Regions from separate parts of the Paenibacillus sp. JNUCC31 genome, predicted to be linked through region 3. Evidence: predicted binding sites of a transcription regulator. Region 3 holds the regulator's gene; each other region holds the start of a gene.
The links. The regulator CtsR, encoded in region 3, represses protease genes until heat stress. The targets are predictions, from matches to a motif close to ATGGTCAATAAAGGTCAAACA.

Region 1: clpP (ATP-dependent Clp endopeptidase proteolytic subunit ClpP) is a predicted target of CtsR. The motif match lies at 1,863-1,883, and genes of this name have one in related genera.
Region 2: clpP (ATP-dependent Clp endopeptidase proteolytic subunit ClpP) is a predicted target of CtsR. The motif match lies at 2,717-2,737, and genes of this name have one in related genera.

Annotation. Positions count from the first base shown of each region.
Region 1 covers NZ_CP062165.1:3,587,163-3,592,794, reverse strand. The annotation lists gene gap (type I glyceraldehyde-3-phosphate dehydrogenase) at 1-103, opposite strand, end outside; gene JNUCC31_RS15545 (sugar-binding transcriptional regulator) at 211-1,236, opposite strand; tRNA gene JNUCC31_RS15540 (tRNA-Arg) at 1,721-1,795, shown strand; gene clpP (ATP-dependent Clp endopeptidase proteolytic subunit ClpP) at 1,976-2,572, shown strand; gene JNUCC31_RS15530 (PdaC/SigV domain-containing protein) at 3,095-4,192, opposite strand; gene JNUCC31_RS15525 (SIMPL domain-containing protein) at 4,557-5,312, opposite strand; gene JNUCC31_RS15520 (HPr family phosphocarrier protein) at 5,450-5,632, opposite strand, start outside.
Region 2 covers NZ_CP062165.1:1,892,538-1,898,169, forward strand. The annotation lists gene ispG (flavodoxin-dependent (E)-4-hydroxy-3-methylbut-2-enyl-diphosphate synthase) at 1-547, opposite strand, end outside; gene clpX (ATP-dependent protease ATP-binding subunit ClpX) at 670-1,923, opposite strand; gene clpP (ATP-dependent Clp endopeptidase proteolytic subunit ClpP) at 1,936-2,526, opposite strand; gene tig (trigger factor) at 2,906-4,246, opposite strand; gene JNUCC31_RS08100 (hypothetical protein) at 4,382-5,362, opposite strand; tRNA gene JNUCC31_RS08105 (tRNA-Arg) at 5,550-5,623, shown strand.
Region 3 covers NZ_CP062165.1:2,533,604-2,539,235, forward strand. The annotation lists gene JNUCC31_RS11145 (ATP-dependent Clp protease ATP-binding subunit) at 1-992, opposite strand, end outside; gene mcsB (protein-arginine kinase McsB) at 1,190-2,260, opposite strand; gene mcsA (protein-arginine kinase activator protein McsA) at 2,289-2,813, opposite strand; gene JNUCC31_RS11160 (CtsR family transcriptional regulator) at 2,844-3,305, opposite strand; gene JNUCC31_RS11165 (GNAT family N-acetyltransferase) at 3,785-4,960, opposite strand; rRNA gene rrf (5S ribosomal RNA) at 5,149-5,265, opposite strand; rRNA gene JNUCC31_RS11175 (23S ribosomal RNA) at 5,409-5,632, opposite strand, start outside.

The DNA of each region.
Region 1 (5,632 bases), 1.1 Mb from region 3:
TCAAGTCGTTGATTGCTACAACTTCAATGCCCTCTACATTTTGAATACGGCGGAATGCCAAACGACCAATACGTCCAAAACCGTTAATACCTACTTTAATCATGAGTAAGTTCCTCCCAAGTTTTGATTGATTTTTTTATGAAGCTTATATATTCAAGACAGACGGTGAAGTCCGTCAAGACAACAATAGTGGTGATGCAAAATAAATCCTTATTCCAATTCGGCGGCGATGACCTCAGCAGCAGCCTCATCAATAATCAGAATATCTTCCTGACCAAATCGCAGGACAGAATGTATGGCAGCAGCTTTGCTTTTGCCACCTGCAATCCCAATCACGACATCGGTCCGTTCAATATCCTGAAGTCGCATGCCCAGCGTAAGCATGGTATGTACCACCTCACCCTGATCATTAAAGTAATAACCGAAGGATTCAGATACGGCCCCTTGCTCCTGGAGTTCTTCTATGATCTCTGTTGCAAGTTTGCGGCGCCGCGCCATCTCTACGGCATCACCGATTCCGTGAATGACGATCCGCGATTTGCGGATCAGCTGCAGAATCTCCTGAACACTCGGGTCCTGGATTAACGATTCATAAGCATGATCACTAAGCAAGTCCGGTACATGCAGGAGTTTGTATTGAGCCCCTACCCGTTTTGCCATCGTGGATGCGATCGTATTGGCCTGAATCTCGAGACTTTCTCCAAGCCCGCCGCGTGCCGGTACGAACCAGACACCTTTCAGCGATGTTGGCGGAGTCAGTTGCTCTGCGACCTCAGCCGTTGTTGAACCGCCAGTAACGGCAACAACATCGTTATCACTCATAATATTACCCAGAGCCTTCGCTCCGGCTCTGCCCAGTTCCCGTTTGGCAAATGGAGAAATGTCCGAATCGCCAGGAACCACAACTACCTTTTGCAGACCGTAGGCTAGCTTGATGCGCTCTTCCAGTTCGGATAATCCAAACAGCTCTTTGGCGACGGGTTCCAACTGCTGCAGCAATTCATGCCCTGCCTCGCTGATCTTCATGCCAGCACTGTCAATTTCAATAAGTCCCTGAGCCTTTAACAAATCGGTCTCAGCCCTCAGAACCCGCTCGGTCATCTGCATGGAATTGGCTAACGTCCTCCGTCCGATCACATCCGATAACATGATCTGATGCAGGATCGTATACCTCTTCTTCAAGACATCCATGAGATCAGGCAGAAGCTGCTTTTGCACTTCTAAAATCGTTCGCATGCTTTCCACTCCCGCAAGCTTCTCGTTCCAAGCTCTCTTTCATGGCCCTAAAACGTCCCGGGTTAACTTTTTAAGTCCCACGTCTATTCTACCTAAAACTGACGCGACATGCAAGTGTTTCAAAGTGTAAATTCGACACGTTTCAGGCGTTTGTACGCGCCTATTTTCACAATGTCAACCTCCCATAAAGGAGGATAACCTCCTGCATACCATATATAGAAGAAAAGGAAAAATCCTATCTATATATTGCTTGCATTCACTTTTCATATAGCCTGTCCAAAACCTCTCTTAGCATTTACCTATTTGCGCTCTTTATCCATATAACTTCATCATGATCAATTTCTAGGTAATCCAAACCACAAGTATGATCATCTGCTTGCAATTAAATAACTCATGAGCTATAATCATTATTGCTGTCACATATTTGAAACTCATTTATGTGTAGGCATAAGTGCTACATAAATGAATAGCAGATAATCAATGTGCGCCCGTGGTCCAATGGATATGACGTAGGCCTCCGAAGCCTGAGATCCAAGTTCGATTCTTGGCGGGCGCGCCATTCTTAATTAGCAGCTCATAACCCTTTTAACCAATGAAACCGAATAGGTTTCTTTTTTTTCAAACTTAGTTTGACTTTCTTTGACTTTTTGTTTGAAATTGTTTATGATGTGGTTAATACGGTAACAGTTTATAGTAAGAACACCAATTTAACATTTACATTTCCGAGGAGGTTTTTCACGTGAGTTATATTCCAATGGTCGTTGAACAGAGCAACCGCGGTGAGCGCGCCTATGACATCTATTCCAGATTGCTGAAGGATCGTATCATCTTCCTTGGCAGTGATGTAAATGACGTTGTAGCGAATTCCATCATGGCACAGATGTTGTTCCTTACTGCGGAAGATCCGGAGAAAGACATTCACTTATACATCAACAGCCCAGGCGGATCGATTACAGCCGGTATGGCTATCTACGATACAATGCAATTCATCAAACCGGATGTATCTACCATTTGTGTAGGTATGGCGGCTTCCATGGGTGCATTCCTGTTGAACGCAGGTGCCAAAGGTAAACGTTTTGCATTGCCTAACAGTGAAATTATGATTCACCAACCACTTGGTGGTGCGCAAGGTCAAGCTTCGGACATCGAAATCCGTGCCCGCCGCATCCTGAAAATGCGTGATACCTTGAACCGCATCATTGCTGAACGTTCAGGCCAACCGCTGGAGCGTATCGAGAAAGATACAGATCGTGACTACTTCATGAGTGCTGCTGAAGCTGCCGATTACGGTATCATTGATAAAGTTATCGAAAACGTAGGTTCCCAAGGCATCTAAGCCGGGCGAACGCCAGTTACACTGATATATACCATATAGCCACCTCAAATGGTCATCGCCCAGTTGAGGTGGCTATATGAAAAAAGGACGCCCTCGTCAATATGACGAGGGCGCCTTTTTTTATATAACATAAGAGTGCATGATATTTATTTAATCGATTTACTTTACTCTCGACGCGTTACGCTAGCAATATAACTAACACTAACTTACATCTACCGAACTAAGCACACGCTATTATCCAACATTTCAACGAAATGAAATTCTAACGAATCACAGGAATGTTATTATTGCTAACTTGCGCCCATTTCCACTCGACTTCCCCGTTTCTTCACTGAATAGCATCTCTACGATTCGTTACAGCATACAAAGCCTCATATTTAACCTTATAAAGTGCAACAGGTTCGTTAGAGTTCCCAACATCCAATGAATTACTTAAGGAGTGACTAATGTAGTCCTAAAGGGTCTCTACAGAGGTCAGTGCAAGTCGAAAGCTGTCTAGGTGCCTGTAATATTTTCAACACTTTACTTGTTTGCAGTTAACCCACTAAACGGTTCTGTGCCCTTAGGAAGCAACTCTTTATACGTGAATGGGAATTCCGGAAAACCCTCTGCATAAGCTGTGTACTCATACAACTGGAAGAATACAACTACACCTGTGGGTGTTACATAGAAATCCTGATCTTTATTCAAGCCTTTATAGCCTTCAAGATAACCGCCACTAGCTTTAAGCTGATCTCCAACTTTTTTACTCAACGTTTCACGCACGGTTTTGTTATTTTGTATCACATCATCCAGACTCAATTCCTTACCGGAATCCAGAGCAAAGGTGTGACCCGAACGGAACGTCATGCCATGTGCGCCCGCATAGTCCTGATATCTTTGAGTAATGAGCCCAAGCACACCATTTTCGTTGTACGTCACGACATAGGAGCTCTCAAATGCATATGGACGGTTCGCTGTTGCGTCTCCAAATTCCTTGGTTTGTTTTTTGAAATCCGCTACAAAAGCATCGACTTCATCCTTCAGCACCTTGTTGATCGCTGCTTCTGCTTTATCGTTAGCCAGTCCGCTGACCTGAGGATATTGGATATCGACTTCGGCGTTCTTGATGCTGACTTTCACTGTTGCCGCCTTAATCGCCACACTATTCTGCTTCACTTTGCTCAGCGTCAGTGTCTTCGCTTTTCCATCCCAGCTGCCCTGAACACCCAGATAATCTCTCATTGCAGAGAATGGAATATACAGTCGGCCATTAATGAGCTTCGCTTCCACTTGCGGGTAGTAGTTGTTAATTCTAACACTCGGCGAACCATCAATCAGGCTGATCGTCATTGTATTACTGGCTGCCGTTAAGGCGTACTCCTTAGCTTTTGCATCATATTTCAAGCTTCCACCCGCAACATCTTTCACTGCGGTAAGCGATACCCAAGTAGAGCCACCTTGCAGAAGTCCTTTTTGAGTAAGAGTTTTGCCTCCAGACTTCAGGGTCACCTCCGTAGGTGTTGTCACTTTCGTCGATACCGAAGCTGCCTGCACGGAACTATCCTGCCATACAGCTCCACTCCCTACAATAATTCCTGCCGCCAGTAGTGCACTCGTCCATTTTTTCCATGATGTCATATATATAACTCCTCTCTCGAATTCACATTTGAGTGTCATTGCGTATGTATCCTGACCTGATCGTATGTCTCATACGCTCACCTCTTTATTATACTTAACCCAATTCCGGAAAGGTTTACAGCTCCAGTTACAATGTTGTTCGATCCAGGAGCTGATAATGAAGGTTTTGTTACGAACAAATGGACAAAAAAGATACCAAATAACAGCATTTTATTTCGCCATATTTCAACTCTTCTTTTCAAACTTCATCAAAGTCTGCCTTTATAACAAAAAAGACGTCGTCTAATGGACAACGTCTTTGTCATTAATGCCTTTCGCCCGATCAAGCATATCTCTAACGGACATTCGGCATTAATTATTTTGCTTATTTCATTTCATAAGTAATATTCAGCGTTGTGCTTACTTTGACCTGTCCTGTTTCAATGGCTGTGCCCCCTACTGCATCTGACTTCGCTTGGGACATCAAAGATTCGGTTGCGTACATTACAGGCACATTGGCATCACCTTGGCTCACGGAAAGAACAGCACCCAGTTGACGTTTAACCGCTTTGGCAATAGCTCCAGCTTTCACATCAGCATTGGCAACAGCTTTCTCAATCACTTGAGCTTCAAAACTTTCCGGTTTTTCGACCGTAAAGCGCACGTTTTCAATGTTGTTGGCACCAGCTTGGGAAGCAGCATCCAGAAGCTCACCGATCTTGTCCATATCACGGTATGTGACAGTCAGTGTGTGATGCGCTGTGTACCCTTTAATCTTCTGTCCGTCTTTATCGCTATACGTGTAGTTAGGCTGTACGTAGAACTGACTGGTTTGAATATCATCTGCACTGATTTTCCACGTATTTTTCAGCAGATTGGTTACCTTCTGAATTTTCGCCGCATTCGCTTTTTGAGCAGATGCTGCTGTTTCCGCGGTACTATTCACTCCAATGGAAAGATAAGCGATATCCGGCTTCACCTGAATCTCCCCTGTACCCACAACGTTAATCACATTTTGCTGAACTCCCTGAACTTCAGCAGCATACGCATAATTCCCCGGTGCCACCCATGCAGTACCTCCAACAAGCAATGTTCCTGCAACCAATACCGCACCCAGCGGTTTCATCCATTGTTTACCCATCACGTTAGCCTCCTTAAGTTTTAACATCTCAAACTCAAATCGATTTGATACCTAACAGACGGGCTTAATTCCATAATGTTGCACTTGACAGCCTCAAAACGCAAAAAAGCCCCTTTCGGGACTTCTTCATTGATATCTTATTGGTTTTCAAGTTCTTCCTTGCTTACCAGACTAACTAAAGCGTTTACAGCCTGTTCGGCGTCCGCGCCTTCTGCGCTAATCTGGATTTCCGTACCTGTGCTGATTGCAAGGCTCATGATCCCCATGATACTTTTTGCATTTACTTTTTTGTCGTCCTTCTCGACGAACACTTCAGATGA
Region 2 (5,632 bases), 640 kb from region 3:
CCATCGGTACATCCGAAGCTTTGAGGGATACAATGATATCATGGAAATCAAGCTCTTCCAGAATGCCAATGTGATACAATGCACTTTCTACCATAGCATCAGCCGTAGGATACCCATACTTCTCAAGCAAATGGTTTTCAAGCGAACCGGCATTTACCCCGATGCGAATCGGAATACCTTTCTCTTTGCAAGCCTTGACCACTTCTTCCACTTTGGATCGTTTACCGATATTGCCGGGATTAATCCGTACTTTATCGATGCCGTTCTCAATCGCAAGGAGAGCCAGTTTGTAATTAAAATGGATATCCGCTACGAGCGGAATATGAATCCGTTTTTTGATTTCCTTGATGGCTGCAGCAGCTTCTTCATTGTTCACCGTTACACGCACCACTTGGCAGCCTGCTTCTTCCAAACGCAAAATCTCTGCCACGGTTGCCTCAACGTCTGCCGTTTTCGTTGTACACATGCTCTGGATGATGACCTCGTTGCTGCCACCAATCGTTAAGTTCCCCACTTTTACGGGACGTGTATCTTGTCTTAAAAACATGAGTGATTTCTCTCCCCACAACGTCAAAGCTCCACCCTGACAGAGACATGATTCGCCTTCTGCCAGGAGTGGAGAACTGACAAGTCTATATTTCAGTGTTGAAACGGAATATTCACCTTGAATTAGGCACTTTCTTCCTGCTTGTCGTCCTTCGATTGGCTCAGTTCAGGCACGACTCTCTTCTCAACGACTTCTTCTGTAATGACACAGTTCGTAACATCATCACGGGAAGGCACTTCGTACATAATCTCAAGCATAATGCCTTCGATAATGGCACGCAGTCCACGTGCACCCGTGTTACGTTTAATGGCTTCCTTCGCAATCGCAAGCAATGCGGCTGGTTCGAACACCAGATTCACATTATCCAGCTCCAGCAATTTTTGATATTGTTTGGTCAGCGCATTTTTTGGCTCGGACAGAATCCGTACCAATGTATCTTCGTCCAGCGGCTCCAACGTGGAGATGACTGGCAGACGACCTACGAACTCCGGAATCAGACCGAATTTCAACAAGTCTTCCGGCAATACCATACCCAAATATTCGCCCGGTTTCAGATCTTTTTGCTCCGTAACAGTGTTAAAGCCGATCACTTTTTTACCGATCCGGCGTTTGATCATTTGTTCCAGGCCATCGAAGGCACCGCCGCAAATGAACAGGATGTTGGTGGTATCAATCTGGATGAATTCCTGATGTGGATGCTTACGGCCACCTTGTGGTGGTACGGAAGCTACAGTTCCTTCCAGAATTTTCAAGAGTGCCTGTTGAACACCTTCACCCGATACATCACGTGTAATGGATGGGTTCTCGGATTTACGTGCTACTTTATCAATTTCATCGATATAAATAATGCCGCGTTCTGCTTTTTCCACATCATAATCAGCAGCTTGAATCAGCTTCAGCAGAATGTTCTCTACATCCTCGCCGACATAACCTGCTTCAGTCAATGAAGTTGCATCAGCAATAGCAAAAGGAACATTAAGGATTTTGGCCATCGTTTGCGCCAGCAACGTTTTACCAGAACCCGTAGGTCCTAATAGCAAAATGTTACTTTTTTGCAATTCAACGTCCTCAATCTTGCTTTGTGTGTTGATGCGCTTATAGTGATTGTAAACCGCAACTGACAAAGACTTTTTCGCCTGATCCTGTCCAATAACATATTGGTCAAGAATGTCACGAATTTCTTTCGGTTTTGGAATATCTTTAAGGTCCAGTTCTTCGTCATGACCGAGCTCTTCCTCAACGATTTCGGTGCAAAGTTCGATACATTCATCACAAATGTAAACGCCTGGTCCAGCGACCAGTTTACGCACCTGTTCCTGAGATTTACCGCAAAAAGAGCATTTCAATTGCCCTTTCTCATCGTTAAATTTAAACATGAAACCACCCCTTTAGGAATTGATCGGTCTGCTGAGCACCTGGTCAATAATGCCGTACGTTTTGGCTTCTTCAGCACTCATGAAGAAGTCACGGTCGGTGTCCCGCTCGATTTTCTCAAGGGGTTGACCTGTACGATCGACGTATATTTGATTCAGTTTCTGACGTGTTTTAATAATCCATTCTGCGTGAATTTTGATATCCGCAGCCTGTCCCTGAACGCCGCCAAGCGGCTGATGAATCATCACTTCGCTGTTCGTCAGCGCAAATCGTTTGCCAGGAGCACCGGCTGTCAGCAATAACGAGCCCATGCTTGCTGCCATACCTACGCAAATGGTCGATACATCCGGCTTGATATATTGCATCGTATCGTATATACCCATCCCTGCGGTGACAGAACCACCAGGTGAATTAATGTACAAGCTGATATCCTTCTCTGGATCGTCGGCTGCCAAAAACAAAAGCTGCGCTATGACAAGATTGGCTACATCGTCATCAATCGCACTGGTTAAAAAAATAATGCGATCCTTCAGCAAACGCGAATATATATCGTAAGACCGCTCGCCTCGATTGGTTTGTTCAACAACCATTGGCACCAGACTCATGAGACCAACCTCTTTTCTACATGTAATTAGACATAGGCTACCTGTAAAGCAAACCCAAATTCATTCTAACACGTTCCTGTGACAATGTCATTTTTCACAAGTAGTGTCAAGACGAAGTGAGTTTATCTTTTTAGCCTGATCATATTTAACCATGTTTTCTATGTATGTGCAAATTGGAGCATTCCTATGCCGTTTCACCTTTTTTTTATTTAAAGTGGAACCATGGGATGTTAAATATGCATAACCATATATCGCAACGACTCACACCCATATTATTACTGAATCATCTATAAAATGGATGCCATAATTTAAAAATAAGGCACGCAATGATTCACGTGCCTTATCGTTTATTCAGCTGTTCATTACGTAACAGCTTGTCTTATTTTTCGTCAGCTTCTGCAGCAACTTCTTCAGCTGGAGCTTCAACAGCTTCAACAACTTTGCTGTTTTCAACGAGAACGTCAATCGTTTTACGCAGTTTCACTTCATCACGAAGGCTGTCCAGGGAACCATTACCTTCGAGAATGCCACGAATCTCCTCAGCAGGACGCTTGTAAGACTCAGCCATTTTTTCGAGCTCTTGGTTCACTTCTTCGTCAGACACTTCGATGTTTTCCGCTTTACCAACTGCTTCAAGAACCAGATTGTTGCGAACACGTTTGGAAGCATCTTCCTGCATTTGCGCTCTAAGGTCAGCTTGAGTTTGACCGGAGAAGCTCAGGAACATTTCCAGGTTCATTCCTTGGTTGCGCAGACGGTTGTCGAAATCACGCATCATGTTTTGTACTTCGCTGTCAACCATTGCAGAAGGAATGTCCACTTCAGCATTTTCAGCCACTTTTTCTACAACAGCATTTTCTTGAGCTGCTTTGGCTTCATCTGCTTTACGGGATTCCAATTGTGTTTTCAGATCAGCTTTGTACTCTTCAAGCGTTTCGAATTCGCTGACATCTTTTGCAAACTCGTCATCCAGCTCAGGAAGCTGTTTGCGTTTGATTTCATGTACTTTCACTTTGAATACCGCTTGTTTGCCAGCCAGTTCAGCTGCATGGTAGCTCTCTGGGAAAGTCACTTCAACGTCTTTGAAGTCGCCTGTGGACAGACCCACAACCTGCTCTTCAAATCCCGGGATGAATGTGTTGGAACCCAGTTCCAAGGAATAACGCTCAGCTTGTCCGCCTTCGAACGGTACACCATCAACGGAACCGTCAAAGTCGATTACAGCAACATCACCGTTTTGTGCAGAACCTTCGTCGATAACAACGAGTTCAGCGTGACGCTGTTGAAGACGCTCGAGCTCTTCAGTTACTTCTGCATCCGTTACTTCATGTTTGGCTACAGCAACTTCAACGCCTTTGTAGTCACCCAGTGTAACTTCAGGTTTAACGGTTACTTTCGCTTTGAACTTGAATACTTGTCCTTTAGCGAATTGTTCGATATCTACATCAGGACGATCAACCGGGAAAATATCCGTTTGGTCGATGGCTTCTGTATAAGCTTCAGGAAGCAAAATGTCGATGGCTTCTTGATACAAGCTTTCCACACCAAAACGAGCTTCGAAGATTGGACGTGGAACTTTACCTTTACGGAATCCAGGTACGTTTGCTTGTTTAACCACTTTATTAAAAGCTTTGTCGAGTGCTGCAGTTACACGATCTGCACCCACTTCAACCTCAAGAACCCCTAGGTTCTTCTCTATCTTTTCCCAAGTTGCTTTCATTGTATACTTTCCCCTCCAAAATTCACATGTTCACGTAGGCAATCACGTACAAAATAACCATTTTAGTATAAACAAGATTAGATTCTTTTTCAAGGGGAATCCCTTGATACGGTTTGAGGAAAACGTTTCCGACTCCTATTGACCGTCCAAACCGGCAGAAACAAACTGCTTCATCGATCGATATGCCTGCTCCAGACGAAAGCGCATCGCCCCTGTCACAGCATACATTGAGCGAGTATCTTCCTCGTCATGCGAACCGCCCAGACTGTCTGCAACGGTCATATGTAGAGCAGCTGCCCATATATCTGTCATGGAATCATTTTCTTCCAGCATGGACATGTAATCACGGGTTCCGTACACGGCCATGACATATTGAATCCACAGTTCTTGTGCAAAATAAAAGAGCGTAGGTTCATGAACCTCCGTCTGATCCGCTACCCGTTCAAGAATCTGAACAATCTGGAGCGGGAAATCCTCAGGTCTAAGAGGAACGGTATCTATCTCCACTTCAACCGGCTCATCCCCACGAGTAAATGCAATAACACCCTGAACACCACGGCGGCGCAATGTCTGCAGCACACGAAACTGAAGCAAGGGATGCAATGTCTTGTCTTTGAGCCAACCAGTCAGCGAATCATCAATCTCCGGCCGTTCGAGATAGGCAAGCTGTTCCAGCGCCAGCATCGTTTGTTCGGATAAAGGCTCTTCCATCACAGTTCGAAGCAGTTTATCAGCATAACCATCATCTTGCTCCAGTTTGGACCGGGCATGTTGACGTGCCATGTCCTCTTCACTGATTTCCTCTTCCTCGCGCTCTTCATGGACCACTGGTGGATCTTCCCCGTAATGAGGGAAAGCCGCTTGAAGCCATTCGAGCAACGCTCGCCATTCGTCGTAATGCCGTTCTTCCTGCCCTTGGCATTGCAGTAAAAAGCGAAGCAGGTCCATCGCTTCACCGTATCGTTCGTTTTCTAGCATAACCGTCAATTGAATCTGGTAATAGTCCAGCGTCTTAGGAAACAGCACGATATTGTTGCTGTGCTCGGTTTCCGGGGTCGTGGATTCCTTAATGGGAGCACCTCCTCTGTATCCAGAATCTCCAGTCGCAATAACCATAAATAGATGTATATTAAACGAAAATCGATCTATTTTTTTGAGTTCTTCTGATATTCTAACATAACCTTAATTATAATGAAAAAAACGTTACTGCCGCCAAATATAATATACGAAAAATAATTTAAAATAAAACGGTTGATATTCATGATTATTTATGATAAAATAATTTTTGCTTGAAAAATTTCGTGTCTCAGTAGCTCAGCTGGATAGAGCAACGGCCTTCTAAGCCGTCGGTCGGGGGTTCGAATCCCTTCTGGGACGTATTAAGAA
Region 3 (5,632 bases):
TCAAGCGCAGCATCCTTCTCAATATATTTGCGGTACTCATCCAGGGTTGTTGCACCGATGCACTGCAATTCTCCACGAGCCAGAGCCGGTTTCAGAATGTTCGAAGCATCAATTGCACCTTCCGCTCCACCTGCACCAATCAGGGTGTGTAATTCATCAATGAACAGGACAATGTTACCCGCTTGACGAATTTCATCCATAATTTTTTTCAGACGATCTTCGAACTCACCACGATATTTTGTACCTGCAACAACAGAGCCCATATCCAACGTCATGACACGTTTGTCGCGCAATGTTTCCGGAATTTCGTTAGCGATGATTTTTTGTGCAAGTCCTTCAGCGATGGCTGTTTTACCTACACCTGGTTCACCGATCAGTACCGGGTTATTCTTCGTACGACGGCTCAGGACCTGAATAACACGCTCGATTTCCTTGCTACGTCCAATCACCGGATCGAGATTATTCTCTCTGGCATACGCCGTAAGATCACGTGCCAGACTATCCAGGGTTGGTGTGCTGACATTCGCAGGCGTACCGTTATGACTGGATACGGCTTCACTACTGCCAAGCAGTTGCAGCACCTGTTGACGTGCCTTGTTCAAACTGATACCCAGGTTGTTCAGCACACGTGCTGCAACCCCTTCACCTTCACGAATCAGTCCGAGCAGGATATGCTCAGTGCCTACATAGGTGTGGCCTAGTTTCCGTGCTTCATCCATAGACAGTTCAATTACTTTTTTCGCACGAGGCGTATATGCAATGTTCGTAGGCTGCTCCTGGCCACGGCCAATCAGCGTTTCTACTTCATCCTGAATTTTTTCCAATCCGAGTCCCAAGCCGATCAGCGCTTTGGCTGCGATGCCTTCGCCTTCACGAATGAGGCCGAGCAGAATGTGCTCTGTACCGATGTTATTGTGACCAAGACGGACAGCTTCTTCCTGCGCCAATGCGAGCACCTTTTGGGCCCGTTCCGTAAATCTTCCAAACATCATATCTCCTGCACCTCCATGGTTTTGGATAAAACGGGGGCTGTAGAACGGATCCCACCGTATTCTTCATATCATTTTTGTTTGCAGCCGTGCTGCGAATAAATCATTCGGCATTTATCTCATTGATGGGTAGAAAATGCCCTTTTATATAAAAGCCGCAGATGCGACGTGAAACCTTTGTAAATAACGGTTGAGACAATCTAAGATTGATTGGCTGCACTGATCGTATCCCGGATTAACTGGGCACGATATATGTCACGCTCATCTGTCCGCATTTCTTCCCCGAATGTTTTCTGTAAAAAACCCGGCTGGGTCATCACATTCAACTCGTTCATCACGGTTATGGACAGACCGTCCAACAAGCCGAGATCTACACCAAGTCGAACATCGGACAGACGCTGTGCAGCTTCCTTCGAATCGACGATGGCTGCATGCGACAATATGCCGTATGAACGCATTACTCTGTCGGTAATCCGTAATCTGGAGTCGGTCATTAACCGTTCTCTGGCGGTACGCTCATGCCCTATCATCTGTAACACAACACTGTGCAGGTTATCAATGACTTCTTGTTCTGTCTGCCCCAGTGTAATCTGGTTCGAGATCTGAAACAGGTTCCCCATTGCCTCGCTGCCTTCACCGTAAATTCCCCGTACAGTCAGTCCCACTTGGGAGACTGCGGTTAGAATACGGCCAATCTGCTGTGTCATCACCAGAGCGGGCAAATGCATCATGACAGAAGCTCTTACACCTGTACCTACATTCGTAGGACAGCTGGTCAGGTATCCTCTGCGGTCATCAAAAGCATAATCCACATGCGCTTCAAAAGCATCATCTATAGCGGAAGCTTTCTCCCAGGCTTCTTTCACCTGGAACCCCGGATAGAGGCACTGGATACGTAAATGGTCCTCTTCGTTGATCATAATACTGACAGATTCGTCCTCACTGAGAATAACTGCACCATTTCTGGATTCGTTCGCAAGACTGGGACTGATCAGATGTTTCTCCACCAGCACCCGTTTGTCGAGTTCATCGATATCCATCAGATCCAGCGTATGAAAATCTCCAAAGGCATGAACCTCATCATATTGAAGTACTTCGCTCAGCTTATTCAGCACTTCTTCCGATTGCTCATTGGAAGCCAGCATCGGAAACGGAACATGCTGCAGGTTGCGTGCGATTCGGACACGGCTGCTAATGACGATTTCGGAATCAGCCGCATCACTGCGCATCCAGTCGCTGAGCGCCTTCTCGGTAAAGCGCAAATTAGGCATTACGCATCCCTCCTACTCATCACAAACTTTACTCCTGAGCTATTTCTTTTTCAAGTTCCCTGATCTGATCACGTATTTGAGCAGCCTCTTCGAACTCCTCTTGAGTAATGCTCTCCTGAAGATCCCGTTTCAGATCAGCGATTTGTCGTTTCACCTTGATGCGGCCACCAGCTCGTGCAGGAACCTTTCCTACGTGAGAAGTGCTGCCATGAACCCGTTTGAATAAAGGATCCAAACGGCTGTCAAAATATTTATAACATGAGCTACAGCCAAAGCGGCCGATTTTGCTAAACTGTGAATACGTCATGCCGCATTCTTCACAACGAAGGGATTGTGCAGGACTTGCTCCCGCACTGCCATTCTTGCCTGAGGGGTCAAAATCAAGCAACCCGGACAATAAGTTGTGAATGGAAAATCCGTTGGATGTTCCGGGGATCATTTCCCCTTTTTCACGAGCGCACGACTCACAAATATGGAACTCCGTCTTCTCTCCATTCACGATTTTCGTAAAATGGAGCGTTGCCGGACGTTTGTTGCATTCTTGGCACAGCACAATGATGTACCCCCTTGATCCCGATAGTTTTCATTTACCGAGCAAAGATATTAACATCGCCTTCAACATTCTGGCACGAATTTGATCCCGGTAAGGAAGTTTGACCAATATAATCTCTCTGGATACAGCTGCTCTCATCAACCCGGCTTCCCTTTTGCTCAAGAAACGTGCTTCTTCCAGCTGGTAGATCAGACCTTCGGCAGCTGTCTGCCCGATCTCATCTCCGATACTATGGTGCAAATGGTTATGCAGAGCCGAGTGAGCCGGCAATTCAATCCGCTGTATGCGAACATAACCGCCGCCGCCACGTTTACTCTCTACAAGGTAACCTTTTTCGAGTGTAAATCGGGTGCTGATGACATAATTGATCTGGGAAGGCACACATGAAAATTGATCAGCCAGATCATTACGTTGAATTTCGACCATTCCTTCGGGACTTTCATGCAAAATACTCTTCAGATATTGTTCGATAATATCAGAGATATTACGCATCCACTCATCCTCCACTGTTTGAAACGTTAAGTCAATAAGGACCCACACGCCCCCACAGAGTACACCTTCTCAACCCATTTAACCAATCGGGGAAACAGCGAAACTCATCTTCCACGGTCATTAACAGGTAAGCGAAGGACGCTCGAAGGTCCTTTATTATTGCCTTTATCCGCTGATGTACTACCCTCTAATTGGCTTCCACCAACGGATTGCAGAAAGAAAGCTACGTAAGTATTTAACCTTTAGTTGACTTTGACTTTCTTTGACTTTCTTTGACTTTATATCCATTATAGCATATTTTGTGGTTTTGCCAAGAGGGAGTACTATTCATTTTTTACGATTTTACACGAAATATTCGGCTGACACAAAAAAACCTCTCCAAAAAAGCTGGAGAAGTCCATTTGTCTCACACTAGCAACGTATTGCTATACAAGTTAAGTCTATGAAAGTGATCCGAAAATGTCGTTACTTCTCGAGGATCAGAAAAAATCCATTAAATACGTTTCCCGTATAGGAATCGCTTGCTCCAGCGCCTTAATCGCATCAGTTGGACCTTCGAGTCTACCGATTTGAGCCATGTCTGCTGGTCTACGATACCCCATTAAAATGGCGGTAAGAGTTTGAATATCGACTTTAACGGTCTGATCTTCAGCTGGAAGCTCAGATGTTTTCCAAATCGAAGCTGTACCGTTCATTGCAACATTCATCTGCCATACCCCTTTATTCCACGGTGCGTGAGCATCCTCAACCTGTAGATTAATCTGTATCGGCGAATCTGGGCTTGCAAAAGGATATTGTGAGATAAATTGTTCTACACTCACAATACGTGCCATGAAAAAAGGTACAATTTCCTGCTGAATTCGCGGATTATCCAATTGAAAAGCAAGCATATCACTGGCTGGTGCCTGTAATGTCACTTCCTCAATCATGGAATCATGGTTGGCTATAAAGGTCCATAGGGCTTGTCTCGCCTCTTCATTGAGATAAATAATCTCTCTAATGCTAAACTTTCTGTCCTTAACCTCATATAAAAGATAGCCTTGTGCTTTACCAGCTTCATCATAATATACAGCCTTCTGGCTGGTTCCATTGGTGAGAACCGAATTCTCCCATCTCGCATCATCCCGTACTAGGGTTCCGTTGTAGCGCTCAGCATAGGCACCATATATTTCTTTGAATATGCTAAGTCCCGGATCGCCGCGCCGAATCGTACCAGGGGTTGCCTTTTTTGCAGGCAAATGAGCTGTAGGCACCTTATATCGTTTAAATTCAACATAAGTCTCCCATCCATATTTCCGATAAAAAGCAAAAGAGAACGGATGCAGAAACGATATACTTTGTTTATTCCGATTCATTTCCTCGAGCGCATGCTTTAACAGCCCAGCTACCCAACCTTTGCGTCTATATTCTGGCCATGTCGCCACACCTGCAATACCGCCCATCTCGAACGATCTCCCATGAATATAGGTTTGAAAAGGAATGATATGAAGTTTCGCACCCAATTGCCCTTCCTCATACACGCCCCATATATCCTGTGACGCAAATTGACTCCGTCGCTTCTCCGTCTGTTCTTCACTCATTACCACTTGAAAAGCATACTCGGAGAGTGCCATTGCTGCTTCAAAATCATCTACCGTCAATTTCTGAATTTCCATGTCGTCCTGCACCCCATTCCCTAGAGTTAATAAAATCAATCCAAATCATGGCTTGATACGTGATATATGTATCCACTATGAGTGTGTCAGAGGAACGAGACAAAGTCAAACAGGAGATATTTTGCATCCCCTAAATTAAAAATAAACAAATAAAAACCACCACCGAATAACATCGGCAGTGGTTCTTTGCTTGGCGGCGTCCTACTCTCCCAGGACCCTGCGGTCCAAGTACCATCGGCGCTAGAGGGCTTAACGGTCGTGTTCGGGATGGGTACGTGTGGAACCCCTCCGCCATCGCCACCAAACATGATTTGTCGAAGCATCGCTTCTTGAAATCCATTGTGGAACTGAAAATCATACACACATTCTGTGATGTACCTATTTTCATTTCAGAGATTATTCTCTGAAAACTAGATCCGAAACGAAACCTGCGATTACAACCTGCAACTTGGATAAGCCCTCGACCGATTAGTACTGGTCAGCTCCATGCATTGCTGCACTTCCACCCCCAGCCTATCTACCTCGTCGTCTTCAAGGGGTCTTACATACTGGGAAATCTCATCTTGAGGGGGGCTTCACGCTTAGATGCTTTCAGCGCTTATCCCTTCCGTACATAGCTACCCAGCGGTGCTCCTGGCGGAACAACTGGTACACCAGCGGTACGTCCATCCC